3 regions of the Paenibacillus sp. 1182 genome follow, and region 3 is predicted to be linked to each of the others. Evidence: riboswitches for the same ligand, from Rfam matches in the RefSeq annotation. Region 3 holds a riboswitch; each other region holds the start of a gene.
What was found. A riboswitch is a leader RNA that binds a small molecule or an ion and turns the genes downstream of it on or off. The one in region 3 is predicted to bind cobalamin.

Region 1: it holds a riboswitch for cobalamin, as region 3 does, so the genes downstream of both, cobJ (precorrin-3B C(17)-methyltransferase) here and JOD82_RS15360 (ABC transporter substrate-binding protein) in region 3, are expected to answer to the same signal.
Region 2: it holds a riboswitch for cobalamin, as region 3 does, so the genes downstream of both, metE (5-methyltetrahydropteroyltriglutamate--homocysteine S-methyltransferase) here and JOD82_RS15360 (ABC transporter substrate-binding protein) in region 3, are expected to answer to the same signal.

The regions. Positions count from the first base shown of each region.
Region 1 is NZ_JAFICR010000002.1:314,121-322,121, forward strand. Features, by position in the region: gene JOD82_RS04460 (GerAB/ArcD/ProY family transporter) at 1-573, shown strand, start outside; gene JOD82_RS04465 (uroporphyrinogen-III synthase) at 675-1,526, shown strand; gene JOD82_RS04470 (LOG family protein) at 1,728-2,282, shown strand; cobalamin riboswitch at 2,340-2,525, shown strand; gene cobJ (precorrin-3B C(17)-methyltransferase) at 2,837-4,618, shown strand; gene JOD82_RS04480 (sirohydrochlorin chelatase) at 4,711-5,787, shown strand; gene cobK (precorrin-6A reductase) at 5,784-6,563, shown strand; gene JOD82_RS04490 (precorrin-8X methylmutase) at 6,732-7,376, shown strand; gene JOD82_RS04495 (cobalt-precorrin-5B (C(1))-methyltransferase) at 7,451-8,001, shown strand, end outside.
Region 2 is NZ_JAFICR010000002.1:281,637-289,637, forward strand. Features, by position in the region: gene JOD82_RS04305 (AbrB/MazE/SpoVT family DNA-binding domain-containing protein) at 31-468, opposite strand; gene JOD82_RS04310 (3-ketoacyl-ACP reductase) at 656-1,375, opposite strand; gene JOD82_RS04315 (DUF4097 family beta strand repeat-containing protein) at 1,495-2,346, opposite strand; gene JOD82_RS04320 (DUF1700 domain-containing protein) at 2,351-2,902, opposite strand; gene JOD82_RS04325 (PadR family transcriptional regulator) at 2,895-3,224, opposite strand; gene JOD82_RS04330 (DUF6985 domain-containing protein) at 3,606-4,139, shown strand; gene metE (5-methyltetrahydropteroyltriglutamate--homocysteine S-methyltransferase) at 4,227-6,545, opposite strand; cobalamin riboswitch at 6,707-6,902, opposite strand; gene nrdG (anaerobic ribonucleoside-triphosphate reductase activating protein) at 7,082-7,579, opposite strand; gene JOD82_RS04345 (anaerobic ribonucleoside triphosphate reductase) at 7,576-8,001, opposite strand, start outside.
Region 3 is NZ_JAFICR010000007.1:62,146-70,146, reverse strand. Features, by position in the region: gene cobD (threonine-phosphate decarboxylase CobD) at 1-1,076, shown strand, start outside; gene cbiB (adenosylcobinamide-phosphate synthase CbiB) at 1,066-2,037, shown strand; gene JOD82_RS15365 (histidine phosphatase family protein) at 2,087-2,839, shown strand; cobalamin riboswitch at 2,962-3,153, shown strand; gene JOD82_RS15360 (ABC transporter substrate-binding protein) at 3,361-4,368, shown strand; gene JOD82_RS15355 (FecCD family ABC transporter permease) at 4,365-5,411, shown strand; gene JOD82_RS15350 (ABC transporter ATP-binding protein) at 5,408-6,241, shown strand; gene cobT (nicotinate-nucleotide--dimethylbenzimidazole phosphoribosyltransferase) at 6,285-7,355, shown strand; gene cobU (bifunctional adenosylcobinamide kinase/adenosylcobinamide-phosphate guanylyltransferase) at 7,352-7,918, shown strand; gene cobS (adenosylcobinamide-GDP ribazoletransferase) at 7,915-8,001, shown strand, end outside.

The sequences.
Region 1 (8,001 bases), on a different contig from region 3:
CTGATGGTTCCCTTTGTGATTTCTGGGAAGAGCTATAATGGGCGTAGTGCGTGGTATGGGCATTTGCTCGGAACCGCATTTCTGACCATGCTGGTGTTGCTGTCGGAGTTGGTTATTGGTGTTCCTATCTTTTCACGGCTGTTTTATCCATCATATGAATTAGTGCGTCAATTGCAGCTGACGGACTTTCTAGATCGGTTCGACTTGTTCGTGGCAGCACTGACCGTACCCACCTTTCTTACGAAGATCGGAATTGATCTGTACGTTACCAGTTTGGCGGTAAAGCGTATGTTCTCCCATGCCTGGGGGAGTCTGATGGTTTGGCCCGTAGGTTTGTTAGGTTATGTCTGTTCGTTTATGCTGTTCTCCAACATCGTGCAAGTTTTTGATTTCAGCCGGGAGTGGACCGCGGTGATGATCATTTTTTTTGTACTTATGCCCTTGGTACTATGGATGTTGCTCCGACCCAAATCTAAAGGGAAAGGCGGAGATGATAAGGCATCTAACGGAGAGCGGGATAGCAGTAGTCAGAAAAGCCGGCAGGGAGACAGAACAGGACACACCCACTTATAAGATTCCTGTATTCATCGAAAAAGTAATTCTTATTTGTCTTTTACCCCTCTGATTGTATACTTGGTAGAAAGAAATACGACTTCTACTAGGGAGGAAACAGAATGGCACAACGCATGGCAGGTAAGAGAGTCGCTCTTGCTGGTCCCCGTAAAGCAGACGAAATGGCGCTGCTAGTTGTGAAGATGGGAGGGGAGCCAGTACATCGTCCGGCCCAGGGCACTGTTTTTCTAGATGATATCGAGCTGCGCAACGCTGTTGTATCGTGGGTAAAGAACCCTCCGGACTGGTACATCTTCACGACAGGCATGGGGCTGGATGCCCTGTTCGATATGGCAGAGGATATGGGCGTGGCTGAGCAGATTATAGAGTTGCTGCAATCCTCCAACATTGCAGCGCGGGGCTACAAGACGGTCAATGGACTCAAAAAGCGTGGCTTTACGCCAACAGTACGAGACGAGGACGGAAGTTTGATCGGATTGACAGGAGCTTTCGCCCCATACGATCTGAAGGGGAAGGAAGTGCTGTTGCAGCTGCATGGCGATCCAGCCCCACGGTTGGTAAAATGGCTGGACGAGCAGGGGGCAGTGACCCGCCAGGTACTTCCTTATAAGCATATCCCACCCGAGGAAGCAAAATTGCAGGCGTTACTGGAGGATGTTATCCATCGTAATGTTGATGCCGTTACATTCACGAGTGGTCCGCAAATTCGATTTTTGGCCCAATATGCCAGAGAGCAAAATCGAATTGAGGATTTACTGGAAGCTTTTCGTGAGGATGTGATTGCTGTATCCGTAGGGAAGGTGACTGCACAGTCCATTGTGGAAGAAGGGATTGATCGAGTCGTGTTTCCAACCGAAGAGCGCATGGGCGCGATGATGGTGGAGCTGGGCAAATATTTTGAACATAACGATTCGGTGCATGGCTGTGGTCTGAAGATCATGAATGGTCATTGAAATGAGATCAAAATTATAAATGCAGATGCTAAAAAATGAACTTATATTTCGGGATACAGAGTAAAATAAAGATAAGGGCCTACGAGGTCTTTATCTTTTTTTGTTGGACATGCATCGACAAAGATTTTTGTTATAGCGAAAATGTTTATCTAATATAATGAATAAGTTTCGATGCTACTTAGGACAGGAGCTGAGACGTTAATGAATTCTATTTGCGTATTTGCCGGGTCCAGACCTGGACATTCATCGGTATATGTTGAGGCAGCAGGCAAACTGGGAGAAGCCATGGCTCGCCATCATATCCGTCTGATCTATGGCGGCTCTAGCAGGGGGCTAATGGGAGAGGTGGCAGATGGAATGCTGGCGGGTGACGGTCAGGTCACTGGCATTATGCCCACCCTGTTATTTGATGCAGAGATCATTCATCGGGGAGTTACCGAATTTATTGAGGTAGCAAGCATGCATGAGCGTAAAGCGGCAATGAGCGAGATGGCCGATGCTTTTATTGCCCTTCCGGGTGGTTTGGGAACCTTTGAAGAGCTGTTCGAGGTACTATGCTGGGCGCAAATCGGCATTCATCGCAAGCCCATTGGGCTGCTGAATGTGAATGGATATTTTGACCCGTTAGTAGAAATGGTGCGTCATAGTGTGCAAGAGGGGTTTACCGGGAGTGAGCATCCAGCGCTACTGAGCATCTCCGCAGACCCGGACGAATTGCTACATATGTTAAAAAATAAAGCACAGAACTTGAAATAAAGCTTTTTTCGTGCTTGCACAACTGATTGAGGCAAGGTTATGATAAGACCCATAATCAAATAGCGGACAGACAAGGTGCCTTTGCGGTTGAGCAAAGGGTAACAGGGAATCGGGTGCAAATCCCGAGCGGTCCCGCCACTGTAAGGAAGAGGATTTTTTTAATTGGTCACTCGTGAAAAACGGGGAAGACGAAAGAATCCGTTGATGCCAAGCCAGGAGACCTACCTTGATCTGTATGCACCGTTAACCTTCGCGGAGAGGATGGGTGTACGAAATCAGGAAATCAGGCACACGTTGCTTTTTCCATGTTGGCTAGAGGTTTGCGTGGATATGAACGTGCAGCAGCGTTTGAAGCGTAAACAGACAGATGGAAAACAACGGCAGGCTGGAGGAAGACAAATCGTGTCTTCTTACGCTGTTTGTTCGTCTGATGAGAGATACGTACATAGAAACCCCATCCGGGCAGGATGGGGTTTTTTTAAGTTACACGATGTGCATAAATCATTGAAATAGATAGGATAGCTGCCCTGAAAAGGATGAATAGGAGGAGTACGATGAGCCCATTAGGAAAATTGTTGGTGATTGGATTTGGACCAGGAGATATGGAACATATCACAAAACGGGCGCTGGATGCGCTGGACGAAAGTGAGGTCATTATCGGCTACAATACCTACGTTGATTTGATCCGTCCGCTGTTGAACGGACAGGAGATTGTACGCACAGGGATGACAGAGGAAGTGAGCCGTGCGCAGGAGGCGGTTCGCCAAGCAGAGATGGGCAAGAAGGTAGCTGTCATTTCCAGTGGAGATGCGGGAGTCTATGGTATGGCAGGGCTGGTGTACGAAGTGCTGATGCAAAAAGGCTGGCGACGCGAGGACGGAGTTGAAGTAGAAGTCGTGCCGGGGATCTCGGCTATTCAGTCCTGTGCTTCACTGTTGGGGGCGCCAGTGATGCATGATGCGTGCACAATTAGTCTGAGTGATCATCTGACCCCATGGGAAACGATTGTGAAGCGCGTAGAAGCAGCGGCTTCGGCCGATTTTGTGATTGCATTATATAATCCGCGCAGTGGCCGGCGTACCCGCCAGATTGTGGAGACGCAGTCCATTTTGCTGCGTTACCGCGATCCGCAAACTCCGGTTGGGCTGGTGAAGAGTGCTTATCGTGAACGTCAGCAAGTTATTGTAACGACGCTGGAAGATATGCTGAACCACGACATCGGGATGCTGACGACTGTAATCATCGGCAATTCCTCGACGACGGTGTATGACGGCTTGATCGTGACTCCGCGCGGATATCAGCGCAAATACACGCTGGATGCGACCGAGCAGGCGCTCAAGCCACATCAGCGTCTCCGCACAGAAGCGGAGCCGTGGTCGCTGGATGCGTCGCAGGCTGGAGCAGCTCCAGCCGTGAATGGACCCTCCGCGAGCGGCGCTGCGGTTGCCACGCAGGCACGCCCGCAAGCGATGGCTGCTGTGCAGGCAACAACTGCTGTGCAAACCGGCACGGCCCCGGCATCGCTGGCGGCAGAGGCGCTAAGCCGCCTCGCTGTCGGCGGCAAGCTGCCTGGCGAAGCCAACGCTCGCTGGAGCGGGCAAGCGCCTACCGCCAAGAGCACCGCCGGAACGTCGGCGGTGGCCGGAGCAGGGGCCGCGGCCGGGATGGCGACAGGCGGCTTTGGCAAGCCTGCGCTGTTTGAGGTGGGTGTTTCCCCGGGTGTGGGAAACAAGAAATTCACCGCTCGCCAGATGGCGCTGCTCGCCGAGGTAGCGGGTGATGATGGCGAGCTGGAATACACGCCGGATCATCAGATCGTGCTGCGCGTGCCGTGTGCAGACCCCGAGGAACTGGTCGGGCGGCTGCGGGATGAACGATTCATTGTCATGCCGATTGGCGATGTGTTTAAGGTGAAGGCGTGCGACTTCTGCAATATGGAGAAGGATGACTCGGTGCCTGTGGCTGAGCATTTACAGGTTGTACTTGGCGGATTACAGGCACCCAAGGAAACGAGCATTGCTTTGAACGGATGCGGTATGGCCTGCTATGGAGCCGTACTAGAGGATATCGGAATCGTCTATCGCAAGGGTGGGTACGATCTCTTCCTCGGTGGCAAAAAATTCGGCCGCAATGCTCATGCCGCTCAGCCTGTAGCGGAAGGAATTCCGGGTGATCAGATTACGGACATCGTGGAGCATGTCATCGCTGAATATAAGGAAAAAGGACATCCGAATGAGCGCTTTCATAAATTTTTTAAGCGTGTAGGTGTCGTTGCGGGGTTCCGGCATGAAGATGCACCAGTAACGGTAGAAGTGAATGCGGTTTGTGGTGATTAATGGACTGAAGGCCTGATGAACGGGATACAAGCATATATATAAAATAGGGCGTCATGCAGGCTATCCCTATTAAAGAGGAGGAAACAACAGCAGTGGATGCAATATTGTTGGTTGGACATGGAAGTCGGGACCCGGAGGGGAACCAGGAACTGCTGGAATTTGCACAGGCAGTGGCAGATCGGGTACCGGATATGTGCGTGGAAACCTGTTTCTTGGAGCTGGCACGTCCCAGCATTGCTGATGGGATGCAAACTTGTGTGGAGAAAGGGGCGACGCGTGTCGTTCTTATTCCGATTATTTTGTTCGCAGCGATACATGCCAAAATTGATATTCCGATGGCTATTGACCGGGCAAAGGCGAAATATCCGCAGGTGGAATTTGTATACGGACGTCCGATTGGTGTTCACGAGAAAATCGTCAGCATTCTGCTAAGCCGCTTGAAAGAGGCCCAGCCGGTTGCAGTTCCAGCGGGGATGATTAGCGCTGTCGAGGCATCTGTCGAGGTACCTGACGAGGAAACGGCGGTACTTGTATTAGGACGCGGAAGTAGCGATCCAGATGCGAACAGTGACTTTTTCAAAATCACCCGTATGCTGTGGGAGAAGCTTTCTTATACATGGGTAGAGAGCAGCTTTATCGGTGTGACGCAGCCTTCCTTTCCCGATGGATTGGAGCGTTGTGTACGATTGGGGGCCAAAAAGATTATCGTGCTTCCCTATTTTCTGTTCACGGGTGTGCTGATTAAACGCATCGGAGAAATGACCCAGGAATTTGCCGAGGCTCACCCTGCATTACAAGTGGAGATGGGCGGATATTTTGGTTTCCATCCCCAATTGGTTGAACTGGTGCTGGAGCGAGCTAAGGAAGGTTTGTTCGGCAAGGTTACGGCCAATTGTGATAACTGCCAGTTCCGTCTGGAGGCGCAGGAGCACCACCATCATCACCACGATCATGACCACGATCATGACCATGACCACGATCATCATCATGAACATGAACATCACCACCATCATGCACATGAGCACGACCATCATGATCACCATACACACAGCCACGATCACACTCATGAGCATGTCCATGCTCACAGCCATGATGACCATGATCACCATCACGAGCATTCACATACGCCATCTGTAGTGAATGGAAGCGGGCAGGTGAAGGGCTCATGATATTCATGCTATGCGGAACGAGCGACGCTCGGGAATTGGCGCTGCAAATCCGTGACAATGGCTTCAACGTATTGACCTCAGTCGTAACCGAAAGCGCGGCAGCCAGCTTGTCTGAAGCGGGACTAGACGTACGTACAGGCCGAATGACAGCCGATGAAATGGCTGCAATGATTCGGGAGCTTGGAATACAGGCGGTTGTTGATGCCAGTCATCCTTTTGCAGAAGAAGCACATGCGAATGCGATGACAGCCGCTCGCGAGTCCGGGGTTCCTTATATTCGCTATGAGCGGACAGGACTTGTATATGACAATCATCCGTTGCTCCACATCGTGTCTTCCTATGAAGAGGCCGCATTACAAGCGAAGCAACTCAAAGGTTCTGTAATGCTTACGACAGGCAGTAAGACGCTCGGCACGTTCACCAAGCATTTACTCGGAGATCCGGAGATTCGTCTGGTTATACGCATGCTGCCGCGCCTGGACAATATGGAGAAATGCGGCGAACTGGGCATGGAGCAAAAAAATATTATTGCCATGCAGGGACCCTTTTCCCGCGAGATGAACGAAGCATTGTACAAGCACTATGGCACGACCGTGATGGTCACCAAGGAAAGCGGAAGCACGGGAGCAGTGGATGAAAAGGTTCAATCTGCATTGGAGCTGGGGATTCACGTACTTTTGATTTCCAGGCCGGAAGTGGAATTTGGCACAGTATTTGATCATTTCGACGGAGTCATCAACGCACTGCGTACAGCAAAAGAGAAAACTTCAATTTGAGTTGAGCCTTACCCCTGCGAGTCCAGTTCATCAGGAACGACTTCTGGCATGTATTTAAAATATAGTCATCTTAAAACAGGTGTTTTTTAGAGGTATCCATGATTTAGTAGCAATGAATTGTCATTTTCCTAAACTATTTTCTAATTTTCCATAAGGGAGTGGTCTACCATGGATTTCAAAACAGAATTTAAACCGCTAACGGTACAGCCGCAGGAGATTGAAGGCAAAAGCTTCGAGATGATCACAGAAGAATTGGGAGAGCATCCTTTTACAGCAGAGCAATATCCCGTTGTACAGCGTGTCATTCATGCATCTGCTGATTTTGAGCTGGGCCGCAGCATGGTGTTTCATCCAAAAGCGATTGAAGCCGGGATTGCAGCTATTCGCGCAGGACAGCAGGTAGTGGCGGACGTGCAAATGATTCAAGCGGGGCTGAGTAAGGATCGTATCCGTCAATTTGGCGGGGATGTGCATGTGTACATATCTGACCCTGACGTCATGGAAGAAGCGAAAAGGCTGAATACGACACGCGCCATTATTTCGATGCGCAAAGCGATTCAGGCGAGCGAAGGTGGTATCTATGCGATTGGTAATGCGCCGACAGCGTTGCTGGAGCTGATTCGTCTGGTGAAAGAAGGAGCGGCCAAGCCCGGACTGGTGATTGGCATGCCCGTAGGCTTCGTATCGGCGGCAGAATCCAAGGACGAGCTGCGCAAGCTGGATATTCCGTTCATTACGAATATTGGACGCAAGGGCGGCAGTACAATTGTCGTAGCAGCATTGAATGCGATCTCCTTAATGGCTGTCCGCTAGATGCGGTTGTCCGTTTGCTGTATCATGAAATGAATTGGAGCATGATCAGCAGAAGAGGTTAAGGAGGAATTGGCATGGAAAAGGAAGCGGCGTCCGCCGACAAGCCCAAACGGATGAAAAGCGGTGAAGCTCCCGCACCGGACAAGCCAATGCGGTCAGGCTTTACGACAGGAGCTTGTGCGGCTGCAGTAGCCAAAGGAGCGGTACAACTGCTCATCACGGGCATTCCGCCGAAGGAAGCAGTGATATCGCTGCCCGCGGGCTTCGATCATGCGTTTGAGCTGATTGAGCCTGTGTTGGACGCGGACGAAGCTTCCTGCACGACGATCAAGGACGGTGGCGATGACCCAGATGCTACGCATCAGGCGAGAATTGTCGCGTCCGTTAGCTGGCGCGAGGAGCCGGGCATTGAATTGGACGGTGGCATCGGCGTGGGGCGGGTAACGAAGCCCGGTCTGCCTGTGCCTGTCGGAGAAGCAGCGATTAATCCGGTGCCGCGCCGGATGATTACGGAGGCTGTGACAGGCGTGCTTGAGGAGCACGGATCGGCCAAAGGTGTCCGTGTCGTCATCAGCGTACCGGACGGTGAAGAAATTGCCAAGAAAACGCTGAACGGGCGGCTTGG
Region 2 (8,001 bases), on a different contig from region 3:
ATTAAAACAGACGAGATTGGGTCGGATGATCTAAAGGAGTAGCTTTTTAAGCTGCGACACGCGTCCCTGGGATAGTTCGAGCATTTCGGCTAATTCTTTTTGAGATACATTTGGGTGCTCCTGCATGAGCTGTTTTAGTTTATTCAGGAGATCATTCTGATTTCTGTAACTCCTTCTTTTCTTGGGCTGGACAGGACGTGCTTCACTCAAATGACTAGAAGGATTATCGCTCTTCAGATTTTCAATACAACTTTTACATATCAGATGATCCCTGAAATAGCTCAAATGATCTACGGCACCACAAAAATAGCAAGAAACCCCCGTATACTTGCGAATCATCAGTCCCTCTGGGGTAATAAAAAAATCGAGGGCATCTCCAATATTAATATTCATAGAATTGCGCAGCTCCTTAGGCAGCACAATGCGGCCTAAATGGTCTAATGGCCGTGTCATTCCTGTGTTCTTCATCATTTTTCCCCTTTCCTGAAATGCGCTTATAGTTGTAGGAATTGTATGTATATATGCTGGAAGTACAAAGCGCTTATATTACAGTTTGTTTTGGTATAGCTATGCTGAAAAAAAAAGCTCCGGCATGACGAACAATTACGTCTGCCGGAGCATTGTACAGCCAATGAATCTAAGATGTCATGTCGAACTACTGTGGGTTGGTTGTCCAAATACCGGCTACTTTTAATTGAACTCGTGGAGGCAGTTTCAATGTGGCTAATGTCAGATCGGCCAAATCCTGCGGTTGAAGCATGCGATCCTCATCACCAATAGGTAATCCTGCGTTTGCCGCCAGTTCTGTATTGACAGTGCTTGGAGTCAGCGCGGTGACGCGAATGTTAGATTTGCGAACTTCCTGCATCAGTGCTTCCGTGAAGCCCATCAAAGCAAATTTGGATGCGCAATATGCTGAGCCTGTTGCAAAACCCCGTTCTCCTGCCGTCGAGGAAATATTAATAATGTTTCCGCTCTTTTGCGCCAGCATGCTTGGAAGCACAGCATGTGTGACATAATAGGTTCCCATCAGGTTTACGCGAATAATACGTTCCCACTCTTCGGGGTCCATCTCCGCGACTGTGCCAAAGGTAGCAATGCCTGCATTGTTGATCAAAATGTCGACAGCGCCTAGCTCATGTTCCAGTGAGGCTACAGCGGCAGCGGCCTGTGAGCGATCCGATATATCTGCAACAGCACTCACCACTTTCACACCGTATGTACTCCCCAGTGAATCCTGCAGCTTTTGCAGGTCAGTCAATGTGCGTGAAATTAATCCCAGGTTAACGCCTTCCTTAGCTAAAGTTTCGGCAATTGCTTTACCGATTCCTTTACTGGCTCCTGTAATAATAGCTGTTTTATTCTTAAGTTCCATCCAGTCTCCTCCTTATTAATCTATAATGTGGTTGTGCATCTGGGCACATGGTTACATTATACAAGGTTAAACTCATTGAACCAAACTTCGCCTCTGATGAGGCATTCATTTAGAGGTCTCTATTTGGAAATATAAATATCCCCTGAAGTGGTTTCGACCTTAATCACGTTCACACTACCGGGAACAGATTCGGGAGTATTGATACTCCCAGAGTCAGAGCGGACATTATAAACACCTTTAAAATCGGGAGCTTGCTTAATCTTCACGTCACCAGAATCAGCATTCACTTCCAAGTTGGCTACGGCACGTTGCGTAATATTTGTCTCCCCTGAGGTTAGGGAAATAAGGCCATTACCGCTATAATCACGAATGGTAACATCACCTGAAGTAAGCTTTAACTCCATATCTGCTGCAAGCTGACTGGCTGTAAAATTGCCGGATGTTAAATTTGCGATCAGGTGGGTACTTTGGAGGTTTGTAATCTCGGCAGTGCCTGAAGTAGCGGTGATGGAAGTATTCTGCACGGAGGCATCCTGAAGTTTTACATTCCCTGAATGTGCATCTACCTGTAGGTCAGTTAGTGTTTCACTAGAGGGCATCTCTACGGTAATCGTTTGATCCAAATCAGGAGTGATCGAAAAGAATGACAAGGAAGGGGCCGGCTCCGATTGAATGGTAAGCTTACCGTTCTCAATTTGGGCATTATGAATTTGGTCGGCTACCTTTGTCTGAACTTCTCCACTAATGCGTATTGTACCTTGGTCGCCAGAGCCAGGAGTAAACAAAATAGAGACATCATCAGAGCTGTCCACTTTCAGCTTCTGTAGCTGACCACGTGTAAACGTCCATTTTTTGTTAATCGCAGTTGTTTCCTTCATGACTTGTTGACTCCATGGGGCACCGTAAGCCACCATTCCGGCTACACCGATGACAATGCACAGACCTGCTGCAATAAACCACTTTTTATTCATGTTGTTAGTAAGCTCCCCTCAGGGTAGTCAGATTCCATTTCCAGTATCGTACAGTGCCCCTGACCATAAGGAGTAAGAGATAACGTACTCCAGGCAGCAGCAATAGACCTATACCCGTCAACGTGATAGAGAAAAAGAATTTGACCGGGTAAAAGGTGCTGTTTAGCGCATAATCAGTAACGGCGAGAAGGGGGGCTGCAATGAAGCTGACCGCTACCACGGTCAATGAAACCCATACTACCCATAGGGTAGCCATAATCGGGATGGAGATCAGCAAGTTAAGAAACAGTAGCCCTAAGAAAGTAAAAAGATTGCGTGCGAAGCTTCCCTGGCGAAGCGGAGGAGAAGCGTTCCAGGCTGCATTGGGATCATCCAACGCTTCTCGGGCAATATCCTCGGGGTTACCCAGCTCATGGGCAATCTCACTTTCGCTTTTGCCATTAACCAACCCGTAGTCAAAATGCTGGCTCAAATCACTAAGCAGCTCATTGCGTACCTCTGCAGGGAGAGGAGAAAGACGCTGTTCCACCTCTGTAAGAAACTGTTTTCTATTCATCGGAATTTCCTTCCTCCAGTAGGCTTGCGACATTATGGACAAAATCATTCCATTCCCGCGTAAGTATTCTTGTATAATGACTGCCAGTATCGGTCAGCCGATAATATTTGCGAGGAGGCCCCTCGGTCGATTCCTGTAAATACGTTGTGCAGTATCCTTCTGATACCAGACGGCGAAGCAGTGGATATAGGGCTCCCTCGGCTACTTCAATATGACGGGAGACGGCTTGCGCCAACTCGTAGCCATAACGGTCTTTGCGTCCAATTAGAACGAGAACGCACAGTTCCAGTACCCCTTTTTTGAATTGGATGTTCACATTCACGAGCGGTGCTCCCTTCCTGGATGTTATCAATAATTCATAGGTGTCGTTCGGAATAAGGGAAAGAAACGTGTGTTTGTGCATAATTTGTCACGGGTACTAATTATAGAACAGTAGTCAGGTATAATTTAACATCATGTACTGATTAATGCAAGGTACTAAATTTTTAATAATAAAATATTTGTGTCAAAATGGACAGATTTCCTTCCTTGGAGGCTTTATTGAGTAGCGAATGTTGTAGAAAAAAGTATTTTTATTTGGGAATTCATCGAAATATGGCTGGAAGCACAGATAGGATGCCGCTTTAATTTCATTCATTAAAATGATAGATTGTAAAGTATTCAATACGGTTAAAGATACTTTTTATGAAGAGGTGGGTAAAGGATGGATTGGAAACAGTGGTATATGGAACTGGAACAGGATGATGAATCTTGGGATGTATCTGAGGAGATTGTTCTGCGTGGTGTAGTACAACTTAATTTTTGCGGGCAACCCTCGGAAGTAGAAGTCGAATTTATCGTGGGAGCCGACTCCGAAGAACAGGCACAGACGATAGAAGAACCTACACAGTTGCAAAAAAAGACATGGGAGCAGTATATGGAATATTCATCAGCTATTCATCCTCAAGTGTTGGAATCCATACACCATCATTATGCTGGCATCGTGGAAAAGTATCGGAATGCTTACAGTACATGGGGAGAGGACCCGGATGAATATGCGCCTTATGTGGAGCGGCCGGAACAATTGTTGAATCGAATACAGCTTATGTCTATATTGATTTCCGACTCATCGGCAAAGGATGAACTGTATTTGAATTTTAGTTGTTCCTGGGATCGAGAACATGGCTTAGGCGTACATATGAAGCAGATGAAAATGGAGCATATTCAAGGCGCTTATACATTATATGACCTAGAATAAATCCCCTTCCCGGGCTTTTAGCAGAAAGGACCGGAAAGGGGAACAGAATATGTTGAAAATGAAGGCGTGATTCGAAACGATAAAAAATTAGTTGGATACAGCCAATGCAGCCCGGGCTGCTTGAGCGGCTTGTACCATTTGTCGCAAGGCGGCGACAGATTCCTCTTTGGTGCGGGTTTTCAGACCACAATCTGGATTAACCCAGAACAAATCTGATGGCAGTACGCGCAGGGCACGCTGGATCATGCTTAGCATTTCAGATACATCGGGGATGCGCGGACTGTGGATATCGTACACGCCCAGACCGATGCCTTTGTCGTATACCTGATCTTCAAAGCTGACAATCAGTTCTCCGTGGCTTCGCGAAGTTTCAATAGATATAACGTCGGCATCCATGTCGGAGATGGACTGAATCATATGCTGAAATTCGGAATAGCACATATGCGTATGGATTTGGGTCGCAGGTTCAACGGTGGCCGTGGTCACAAGGAAGGCTTGAACTGCCCAATCCAGATAGGCTTGCTGTTGTTCTTTTTTCAGCGGAAGCCCTTCACGAATTGCGGGTTCATCGACCTGAATCATGCTGATGCCCGCTTGTTCCAGTGCCTCTACCTCTGCCCGTAATGCCAGAGCCAATTGTAAAGCAACTTGGCTACGCGGAATATCATTGCGTTCAAAAGACCAGTTCAAAATGGTCACAGGGCCTGTAAGCATTCCCTTAACAGGCTTGGAAGTTAACGATTGAGCGAATGCCGTTTCTTCCACAGTCATGGGCTGATCGAAGGAGACGTCTCCGTATATAATCGGCGGTTTGACACAGCGGGAGCCGTAGGACTGCACCCATCCGTTTTGTGTAAAAGCAAAGCCATTCAGCTTTTCGCCAAAAAATTCAACCATATCGGTCCGCTCAAATTCCCCGTGTACAAGCACGTCAATGCCAATGTCCTCCTGAATATCAATCCATTCCTTGATTTGCTGTTGGATGAACGTCCGGTATTGCTCGGCAGACCATTCTCCTTTGCGATAGTGCAGGCGGGCCTTGCGGATCTCGGCGGTTTGCGGGAAGCTACCAATGGTCGTCGTAGGCAGTGGAGGCAACTTCAGCTTATTTTGCTGAATCTCACGACGCTCGGCGAAAGGAACGCTGCGTGTTAGAGGCTCCTTTGCCAGCAAGTCAGCCAGATCGTCAGCTGTTTGTACGCGTGCCGCTGAGCTGTTGAAACGGGCTACCGCATCTGCACTTTGTCCAAGCTTGGTGAGTGCGGATGGATCGTGTTTGCCAAGTGCAGCCGTCAGGACGGCGATTTCCTCAAGCTTTTCATCGGCAAAAGCCAGCGCTTGCACCAGTTCTCGATCCAGCTTGTGCTCTGCTTCCAGACTGACTGGCACATGCAGCAGACTGCATGATGGCTGTACGATAAGCTGCTCGGCAGTGGTCTGTTCTGCTAACTGACCCAGCAGGGTAGCCACAGCGTTAAGGTCGCTGCGCCATATATTGCGCCCGTCAATGACCCCAGCGCCCAGCGTTTTTCCTTTAGGGAAACCATACTGCAATATATGCTGGAGATTTTCGCCATCATCATACACAAAATCAAGACCCAGTCCCTGTACCGGAAGTGCGGACAGACGCTCATAATGGTCCAGGCTGCCAAAGTAAGTTTGCAGCATTATATTTAAAGAGGGCGCAGCTTGGGCCAAAGCTTCATAGACTTCCTGAATAATGTCCAGATCCTCTACTGGGAATGAGGTGGTCAGGACAGGTTCATCGATTTGGACCCACTGAACACCTTCTGCTGCTAGTTCAGACAGGACACGGGTGTATAAAGGCAGGAAGGTTCTTATAATAGAAGCAAGCTCCTTGCGATCATAGCCTTTGGAAAGGGTAACGAATGAATAGGGGCCGATGAGGACCGGTTTCCCATCAATGCCTAGCTCTTGTTTTGCTTCACGATAAGCCCGTAAAGGTTTATTTTCAGTGAACACCGGGACTGCGTTTGCCAATTCAGGAACGATGTAGTGATAATTGGTGTTCATCCATTTGGTCATTTCACTGGCGGTTGCTCCCTTCTGTCCACGAGCGATCCCGAAATACACGGACAGAGGAATCGGACCTGCGGGACGATGGTTGAACCGTTCGGGTACGAGACCAAACATCACAGATGTATCCAGCATGTGATCATAATAGGAGAAGTCTCCGACAGGAATGCGATCAATCCCCTTGTCACGCTGCTTGCTCAGATGCTCCAACCGTAATCTTTTCATTTCCGTTTGCAGTTCGCTTTCGCTAATACTGCCGTTCCAGAAGCGTTCCAGTGCTTTCTTCCATTCCCGGTTTTCGCCGATACGCGGATATCCTAGATTACTGCTAATTAAGCCGGACAATTCAGGCCATTCAATGACGGACATGTACTTTTCCTCCTAGTGGGTGGCTGTTTTATTTTTACGTACCAAAAAAGGCATTCTTCCCCCCAGAGTTAAAAATAAGTAGGGGAAAGAATGCCTCCGTGATTAAAAAATCAAAAATACGGCGACTGCTCTTAACACCTCCCTATCTTCCGTAGGTACTTGCGATGTTGTTAAAATAGGCAGGTCTCCTGACTTACGGATCATGACTCTCAGCATCCCTTCCCGGTCTGTGGACCAGTGGTTGTATGAACAGCTGAAAGTTCCCCGTTTACAGTGGCGGGACCGTGCCGGATTTGCACCGGCTTCCCTTTTAAGCCTGATCTGAATAGAACAGACACCTATCTCCAAGCTATGCGGTTAAGGTATGACGAATAATTATGCACTCGTATACTTGTTCACCATCATAAGTGAAACTTGCAGGATGCGCAATAGAAACTGCAATGGAATCTGTTAGGGATATGCAAAAAAAGACAAGCCTCATCCATGATGGAGACTTGTCCTAGATTAGATATAGCATTTGCCGAGTAACCTTCGCCTTAAGTCAATGAAACGGTGTAACCTGCCTGAATGCTGGCTTTTACATCTACCAGACGCTGGTTGCGACTGCCCCGGAAGGGAAGGGTCAGGTCCTTTTGCTGTTCTACAAAGCGACCATCCACAATCACATCGCACAAAAGTGCTAGCTTTTGTCGCTCCTGATCTGTGAGTAGATCTTCATAGACAAAGCCAGTGTAAGCCCACACAGTTCGGTCGGGACAGGCCGCACGGAAGTCACGCACAAATTGCGAGCATTCTGCTGCTGAGAAAAACGGGTCTCCCCCGCAGAGAGTCAGTCCGTCCAACAACGGATTTTCCATGATGTCACGAATGACCTCCTGTTGTCGTTGGGGGGTGAATGGCTCACCTGCACGGAAGCTCCACGACGCTGGATTAAAGCATCCGGGACAGGCATGACGGCAACCGCTAATGAACACGACGGTACGCAGGCCGTATCCTTCATTCAGAGATTCCGGAATGTAGCCACATAAATTCACTTATGTTTCACCCGGTCTCGAACTTCTGCCTGTTTTGCAGCATTAAATCGAACGGTATAATCTCCTGTCAGATATCCGGTTACCCGACGTAAGCGCTGAAAGTGTGTGTGCTCCTCATCTGTGCCACATTGGGGGCAGCTTGTCCCGATAATCCCTTCATAACCGCATTCCGTACAACGATCCACCGGATGGTTGATGGAAAAGTAGCCGATATTCTGATGCAGCGCGTATTGAACAATTTTAAGAAACGCATCCGGGTTATTCCGCGCATTACCGTCCAGCTCAATGTATGATATCGCACCAGCGTTGCATAGGTTATGGAACGGAGCTTCCAAGCTGATTTTACGAGCAGCCGGGAGCGTGTAATACACGGGAATATGAAAAGAATTCGTGTAATATTCTCGATCATTTACCTCAGGAAT
Region 3 (8,001 bases):
ACAGGGAAACAGCTGCGGCGACATTTGGCGGGACTGCTGCTGATTTTGTAGATTTTAGTGCAAATATTAATCCGCTTGGTCCACCGCCTGAGGTGCTTGAGGCGCTGCAACACTCATTTGACACTGTGATTCGCTATCCAGACCCTGGGCATCGGAATTTTAAAAATATGCTCGCACGGCGACTGCATGTTCCACCGGAGTCGTTAAGTATCGGAAACGGAGCGGCTGAGAGCATGGCGCTCTTGTTATTGGGACTAGCTCCTAAGCGTGTGGGTACAGTGGAGCCGTGTTTTTCGGAATATGCCGAGCTGGCTGGCAAATTCGGAGCCGAGGTCAACCGGGTGTATGGGAAGGCCTCGCTTCAATGGAAGGCGGACGTGGAGGACATCCTTCAGCTCATGGAGCAGGTAGATGTTTTGTTCCTCGGGCAGCCGAATAATCCAAACGGTGTGCAGTATGGTGAGCAAGAGCTGTGCGAGCTGGCAGAGGCGGCTGGCACAACGGGGACCGTGCTGGTGGTGGATGAAGCATTCATTGATTTTATTCCGCTGGAACGGCGAATCTCACTGCTGCCTGTGCTGGATCGCTATCCTCATGTGATTTTGATCCGGTCAATGACCAAATTTTATGCCATTCCTGGCCTACGATTGGGTTATGCGATTGCTCATCCGGACTATATCCGGCGAATGACGGCCAAACAGGTGACCTGGAGTGTGAATGGATTGGCGTTGCTGGCTGGCGAGGCGTGTTTGAGAAGTGGGCAAGCATATGAGCACCAAACACAGGAGCTGATTGCTGCGGAGCGCAACCGTCTGTTAACCGCCTTGGCGGAATGGGGCTGCGGTGTCGTTCCCGGTGAAGCCAATTACGTGCTGGCAAGGGCGCCGGGTACGTGGAGTGCATCGGCTATTCAGCAGGCGCTTGGACAACGCGGAGTTCTTATACGTAGCTGTGCTATGTATCCGGGACTGACGACGAGCCATTTTCGGATTGCGGTCAAGGATGCAGAAGCCAACGACAGGCTGCTATCTGTATTGGGTGAAGTGCTGGAGGAGGAACAGCGGCGTGACAGTTAGCTTGATTATCCTGGCAGCCTACCTTTTGGACAGGATGATCGGTGATCCGAGGTGGTTGCCGCATCCAGTCATCGGTATGGGACATGCCATTTCGGCATTGGAAAAATTGATTCGCCGCCAGGTCCGAAGTGACCGGGGGCTGAAACGTGCGGGTATACTGCTTCCACTCATTGTGGCGGGAGGCTCCTTTGCGCTCGCCTGGGCGCTGTTGCAATTGCTTGCCTGGATTCATCCGTGGTTATCTGTCGGCGCAGAAATAGTGCTGATTGCGACCACGATTGCTTCCAAAGGACTAAAGGATGCAGGAATGGCAGTCTACCGAGCGTTGCAGGCGGATGACCTGGCTGCGGCACGGCGGGAGCTGGGCATGATAGTCGGGCGGGATACGCAGCAACTTGATGAGCCTGAGATTGTACGCGGTACGGTTGAAACGGTCGCTGAAAATATCGTGGACGCGATTATTTCCCCGCTTTTTTATGCCTTGATCGGGGGAGCACCCTTGGCGCTGGCTTATCGTGCTGTGAATACGCTCGATTCCATGGTTGGCTACAAAAATGAAAAGTATCTGCATTTAGGCTGGGCTTCAGCACGTCTAGATGATGTGGCTAACTACATTCCAGCACGCCTGACAGCGGCAATGCTTGTGATAGCGGCGTGGATGTACAAACGAGATGCTGCAAGAAGCTGGCGCACAGTCAAGCGAGACGCTCGTCTGCACCCAAGTCCGAACAGTGGCTTCCCGGAATCGGCTGTTGCTGGTGCATTGGGGATTCGTCTTGGAGGATATAATGTGTATCATGGCGTGCGCTCCTTTCGTGCATACATGGGGGATTGGATACGACCGCTAGAGTCGAAAGATATACGGCATACGATCCAGCTGATGTTCGCCGTGTCCAGTATGTTTGTAGGATTGTGTTTGTTAGGAGCCGCAGGTTGTTTTGCCTTGGGATGGGTGCGGTGAGGGTGAGGAGTGACACACTGAATAATGATCGAGCAGGAAGTGACATTTCTTGAAACAAGATATAGCAGCAAAAAGGACAGTAGAATACGCACAAAGACCGAACTCACAGGAGGATAAGGTGCCGTATGATGCTAAAGAAGATCTGCATTGGGATATGGAGCTCGTGTTAGTTCGTCACGGCACAACCTTATGGAACAAGGAACGTCGATATCTGGGACACTCCGACTTAGGTTTGCTACCGGGGGCAGAGCAGGAATTAAAGCCTTTGCAGGAAAAATTGCAAGGTCAGTCCTTTGCTCGAATCTATTGCAGCGACTTAATGCGATGTCGCCAGACCTTGCAGATCATTGTGCCGGAATCAGAGTTGACGTCTGGGCGTTCCCTATCTACTATGCCTCCTATGATGGAACCATGTCTGCGAGAGCTTCATTTTGGCGAGTGGGATGGAAAAACGTATGACATGCTCAAGGATGTGTCGTTGTATCGGGCTTGGATTGATGAGCCGCAACGGATCACCCCACCTGGTGGAGAGTCTTGGACAGATTTTGTAAATCGTCTGCGCAAATTTCTTGACTCTCTGTATGAATGGCGTGTTGCTATGGAAGTTCAACCCATGGATTTGACTGCTACGTCGCCCTCTGTTTTGGTCGTTACGCATGGTGGCGTAATTCGTCAGCTAGCTTGCATGCTGATACCGGGCCATGATTTTTGGAGTCTGAATCCGAAGCCGGGAGAAGCATTAAGGATTCAATTGAGGCTGGCAGGACCGCACAATTACATAGCGGAAATGCTTCCTCATTAGGTTAGACACCAGCGGATAAAGAGGCTGTTTGGGTTGTAAGCCGCCTCATTTTAACCTATAATCATCAAGTAAAAGAACGGCTTGACTACCACTACATCAAATATCCAGCAGACGAGGTCGGCGCAGCGTGATGAAACTATGGTTTCCCTCCCTGCGCTGTTAAAAGGGAAGTCGGTGTGAATCCGGCGCGGTCCCGCCACTGTAAATGGAAACATGCCCGTTAGTCCTCTTTATATGTTACTAAGCATATGAAAGAATTTCAGGACATGTATTTTACCATAAGTCAGGATACCTGCCCGTCCGCCTGTCACCATAATCCTTCGAGGAAAGGATGACGTGTTCGCAGTGACTGTCCATGCGGAAAGAAGCTGCCGCCTGCGCACGATCTGCGCTAACGTGACCCCTGTGTCCTGATATGAGGATGCGGGGGTTTTTGATAGGAAAAGAAGGCTAGATTTAGAAGATATCTGATGATGTTCAAGTAACGCTCTTAACGATTTATTTATGAAGGGGTGCAAATCATGGCAGGAAAAAAAATAAAGGTGTGGACAACAGGTCTATTGGCTCTGATTTTGGCAGTTGTGCTGAGTGCATGTGGCGCTAATGGAAAAAATGCAGAAAATAAAGAGGGTCAGGCTTCTTCACAGCAGCCGGGACAGGCAGTAAACGCACAAGAGCCTCCGGGCAAAACGGTTTACCCGCTCACAGTTAAAGATGCAACAGGACAGGAATTTACATTCAAAAAAGCGCCGGATAAAATCGTTTCCGTCTCCCCGGCAGAAACCGAGGCGTTGTTCGCCATTGGGCTGGATAAGGAAATTGTCGGCGTCTCCGACTACTCTGATTACCCGGAAGCAGCTACGAAAAAGCCTAAAGTGGGCGGTATTATGAAACCGAACGAAGAGGCGATCATTGCTGCGAACCCGGAAGTCGTTTTTGCAGGGATATCACTTAGTGAACAGGCTACGACCAAGCTGCGCGACATGGGAATTATGATTTTTAAAACGGAACCGAAGACAGTGGAAGATGTCATGGCTAACATCGAATTGTATGGGAAAATCACCGATCATCAGAGAGAAGCAAGAGCGGTGACTGACAAGATGAGAGCAGATGTAGCAGAAGTAAAAGAAGGAATTAAAAATATCGGTAAAGGGCAGAAGCTGCGGGTATACGTCGAGTTTTCACCAGGCTGGACAGTGGGTAAAGGCGAGTTTATGGACGAGCTGATTACGTTGGCGGGCGGCGAAAATGTAGGTGCCACGCAGAAGGGGTGGTACCAAATCAGTGAGGAAAATATTATTGCTGCGAACCCTGACGTGATTTTGTACAGCAAAAGTGTCAAGGACGACAAAACGGGCCAGACGCTCGGTGATATCATTAAAGCTCGCAGTGGATGGGATCAAATATCGGCTGTTCGCCACAACCGGGTGTTTGCCGTGGATGATAATTTGATCAGTCGTCCGGGTCCACGCGTAACGGAAGGTCTCAAGGAAGTGGCCAAGGGCGTGTATCCTGAAATTTTCAAATGAACCGTAAACTGATCGGCTTTGGAGGGACAGGTCTTGTCCTGCTGTTGCTGACGCTGCTGCTCTGTCTTGGCATCGGCTCGGCCAAGCTTCCGGTCAGCCAAATCACGGGCATTCTGGTTAACCACCTACCGTGGTTAGGCGATACGTTTACACCGGATTGGAATACATCCTCAGAGCAGATTATTTTGAAGGTCAGATTGCCACGAGTGTTACTGGGAATGTTGGTAGGAGCAGCGCTGGCGCTGGCGGGAGCCGGATTTCAGGGTGTGCTGCGTAATCCTTTGGCTGATCCGTATACACTGGGGGTATCCTCGGGGGCTTCGGTAGGAGCGGCAGTACTGATTTATTGGGGCCTTCAATTTTCATTTGTTGGCATATGGACGCTGCCGCTAGTGGCATTTACGACCGGAATGCTTACGCTGTGGATGGTGCTGACGTTGGCACGGGAAGGTGGGAAAATTCCGACACAAAGTCTCATTTTGTCGGGTGTGGTGATGCAATCCTTTCTGGGAGCGGTTGTTTCCTTTCTGACAGCCATGTCGAAGGAGACGGTCAATGAAATATTGTACTGGACGATGGGAAGTCTTAGTCTGCGCGGTTGGTCATATACAGGAATCCTTTTACCTTATGTGGTCATAGGGCTGGTATTTCTATGGAACCGGGCACGTGTGCTGAATATTTTGGCTTTGGGTGAACGTCAGGCGGCGCACATGGGAGTTCATGTAGATGCGACGAAGCTATCTGTTCTGATTATTTCCACGCTGCTGACAGCAGCCGCTGTCTCGGTGTGTGGCGTGATTGGCTTTGTTGGACTCGTTGTACCGCATATCATTCGTCTGGTGACAGGTCCTGATTACCGTATGATTGTTCCATTATCTGCGCTCGGCGGAGCTGTTTTTATGGCTTGGGCAGATACGGCGGCTCGCACATTGTTAGCCCCCACAGAAATTCCTCTGGGCGTGATGACGGCCTTTGTTGGGGCACCGTTCTTCGCATATCTCCTGTACCGAAACAAGAAGCTGCGCAGGGGGGGACTGCTGTGACAGAACAAAGTGAATCACAGAAGGTGCGTGATCGGGCATTAGAGGTAGTGGGTCTGACACGTGCCTATGGAGAGTTCCATGCTTTAAAAAATATAAGCTGGAGCGTCGACGAAGGAACTTGGTGGGGGATTATTGGTCCGAACGGCAGTGGAAAATCGACCTTGTTGCATTTGCTTTCCGGTGTAGATCAGCCAACTTCGGGAAACGTTCATATCTATGGCAAAAAGGTCGGTAGCTACAGCAGGAAAGAGCTTTCCCGACTCATAGCCGTACTCCAACAGGAAGGGCTTCCTCCCGTGGGATACACCGTCAGGGAAGTCGTAGAAATGGGACGTTTTCCCCATCAGGACTGGCTAGGCAGGGAAAAGGGTGTTGATGTGGAGGCGATCGCGGATCGCGTGCTGGAGCGATTGGGTCTTACCACGCTGGCGGACAGAGCATTAGACCGTTTGAGTGGGGGACAGCGACAGCGTGTAGCTTTGGCAAAAGTAATGGTGCAGGAGCCACGAATATTGCTGCTGGACGAGCCTACGACCTATCTGGACTTGCGCTATCAGCTTGAATTTATGGAACTGCTGGCAGATTGGCGCCAAGAAACGGGTGTGACGATCATTGCGGTCTTGCATGATCTTAACTTGACAGCCCAATTTTGCGAAGATTTGCTTGTACTCAAGGATGGAATGGTTGAAGGATTGGGAGCTTCATCGAAGTTATTAACTGAGGATCGGATTCGACGAGTATACGGTGTTGAGCCTGTGATGCTTCCGCATCCTGATAGCGGTGTGCCGCAGCTCTTGCTGCGCAGGAGCGCTTCGGATACAGCAGATTAAATAAACGATGAAACACACTTAAAAAGAGCAGGGAGTGGAAGGTATGAACGACAAGCTGCGTCAGCTGATCGATAGCATTGCCCAGCCGGATGGGGTGGCGGCCTCGGCAGCTTCAGCCCATTTGGACCAATTAACAAAGCCACCGGGAAGTCTTGGAAAGTTGGAAAGTGTGGTCATTCAGCTAGCAGGAATTACAGGAGTGGATAAGCCTGAATTCGATCGTAAAACGGTTATGGTCATGGCTGCGGATCACGGGGTGTGTGAAGAGGGAGTCAGTGCCTTTCCGGCTGAGGTTACACAGCAAATGCTGTATAACATGCTGTCAGGTGGCGCAGCAATTAATGTGCTGGCACGCCATGCGGGCGCAGATGTCAAGGTGGTAGATGTTGGCGTGAATGCGGATGTCGCTCACGCGAATCTGGTGGACCGAAAGGTACGCATGGGTACTTCGAATATAGCTAAAGGGCCAGCGATGCTGCGTACGGAAGCGGAACAGGCGATTTTGGCCGGAGCTGGAGCTGTAATAGAAGCGGTCAAAGGTGGCACACGGCTATTCGTTACTGGAGAGCTGGGCATCGGGAATACCACAGCCAGCGCTGCGGTCGTATGTGCTCTTACCGGGCTAGAGCCGGAAGTTATCGTAGGCCGGGGAACGGGTGTAAATATGGCTGGGCTTACCCGCAAAATAGCGGTTGTCTGCCGCGCATTGGACGTGAACCAGCCAGATGCAAATGATGCGCTCGACGTGCTCACTAAGGTCGGCGGTCTGGAGATTGCCGCCTTGGCAGGAGTTATCCTCGGCGCAGCCGCACATCGCTGTCCAGTCGTGTTGGACGGCTTTATTTCCGGCGCAGCTGCCCTCGCAGCGCGTGCACTTGCGCCTGCAAGCGCTGCGTACATGCTCGCTTCGCACGCCTCGGACGAGCGCGGGCACGCGGCGGTGCTCCGCGAGCTCAAGCTGGAGCCCATGCTTCATTTGGACATGCGGCTCGGGGAGGGCACAGGTGGTGCGCTTAGCTTGCACCTGATTGATGCGGCGTGCCGCATTATGCGCGAAATGGCGACCTTTGCCGATGCAGGCGTATCGGACGGTCAGGGAGCCGCGCAGCGATGAAAGCGCTCGTGACCGGCGGGGCACGCAGCGGGAAAAGCGGCTTTGCCGAGCGATTATGCATGTCGCGCGCGCCTGGCGCATGCTACATTGCAACGGCGCAGGCCTACGACATGGAGATGAAGGAGCGCATCGCCCTTCATCGGGTCCAGCGCGAGTCTGCCGGGTACGACTGGCAGACGCTGGAGGAAGCGCAGGCGCTGCCGGAGCTGCTGCGACGGCTTGGCGGCGATCAAGCGTCGCAGCCATCACCCGCGCCTATGGTGTTAGTCGACTGCCTGACCCTGTGGCTGTCGAACGTGCTGCTGGCCGCAGGCGAGGACGGCGAAGCTGCGTCCAAAGTTGCCATTAATGAACTGACGGCAGCTGTGGAGCAGTACCCGGGGCAGCTTGTCATCGTGACCAACGAGGTTGGTGACGGCATTGTGCCCGAATATCCGCTTGGTCGGCTGTATCGGGATTTGAGTGGGGTTATGAATCAGCGGATTGCCCGTCTTTGTGATGAAGTATTTTTGGTGACGGCGGGTATTCCCGTAGAACTCAAACGGCTGGAATATAAGCTATGAGCCGCGAACGTCAGGCTGTTGCTGCTGCTTTTCAATTTTTAACGCGTCTTCCGGTGAAGGCGGAATTGGATTTTTCCCCGGAT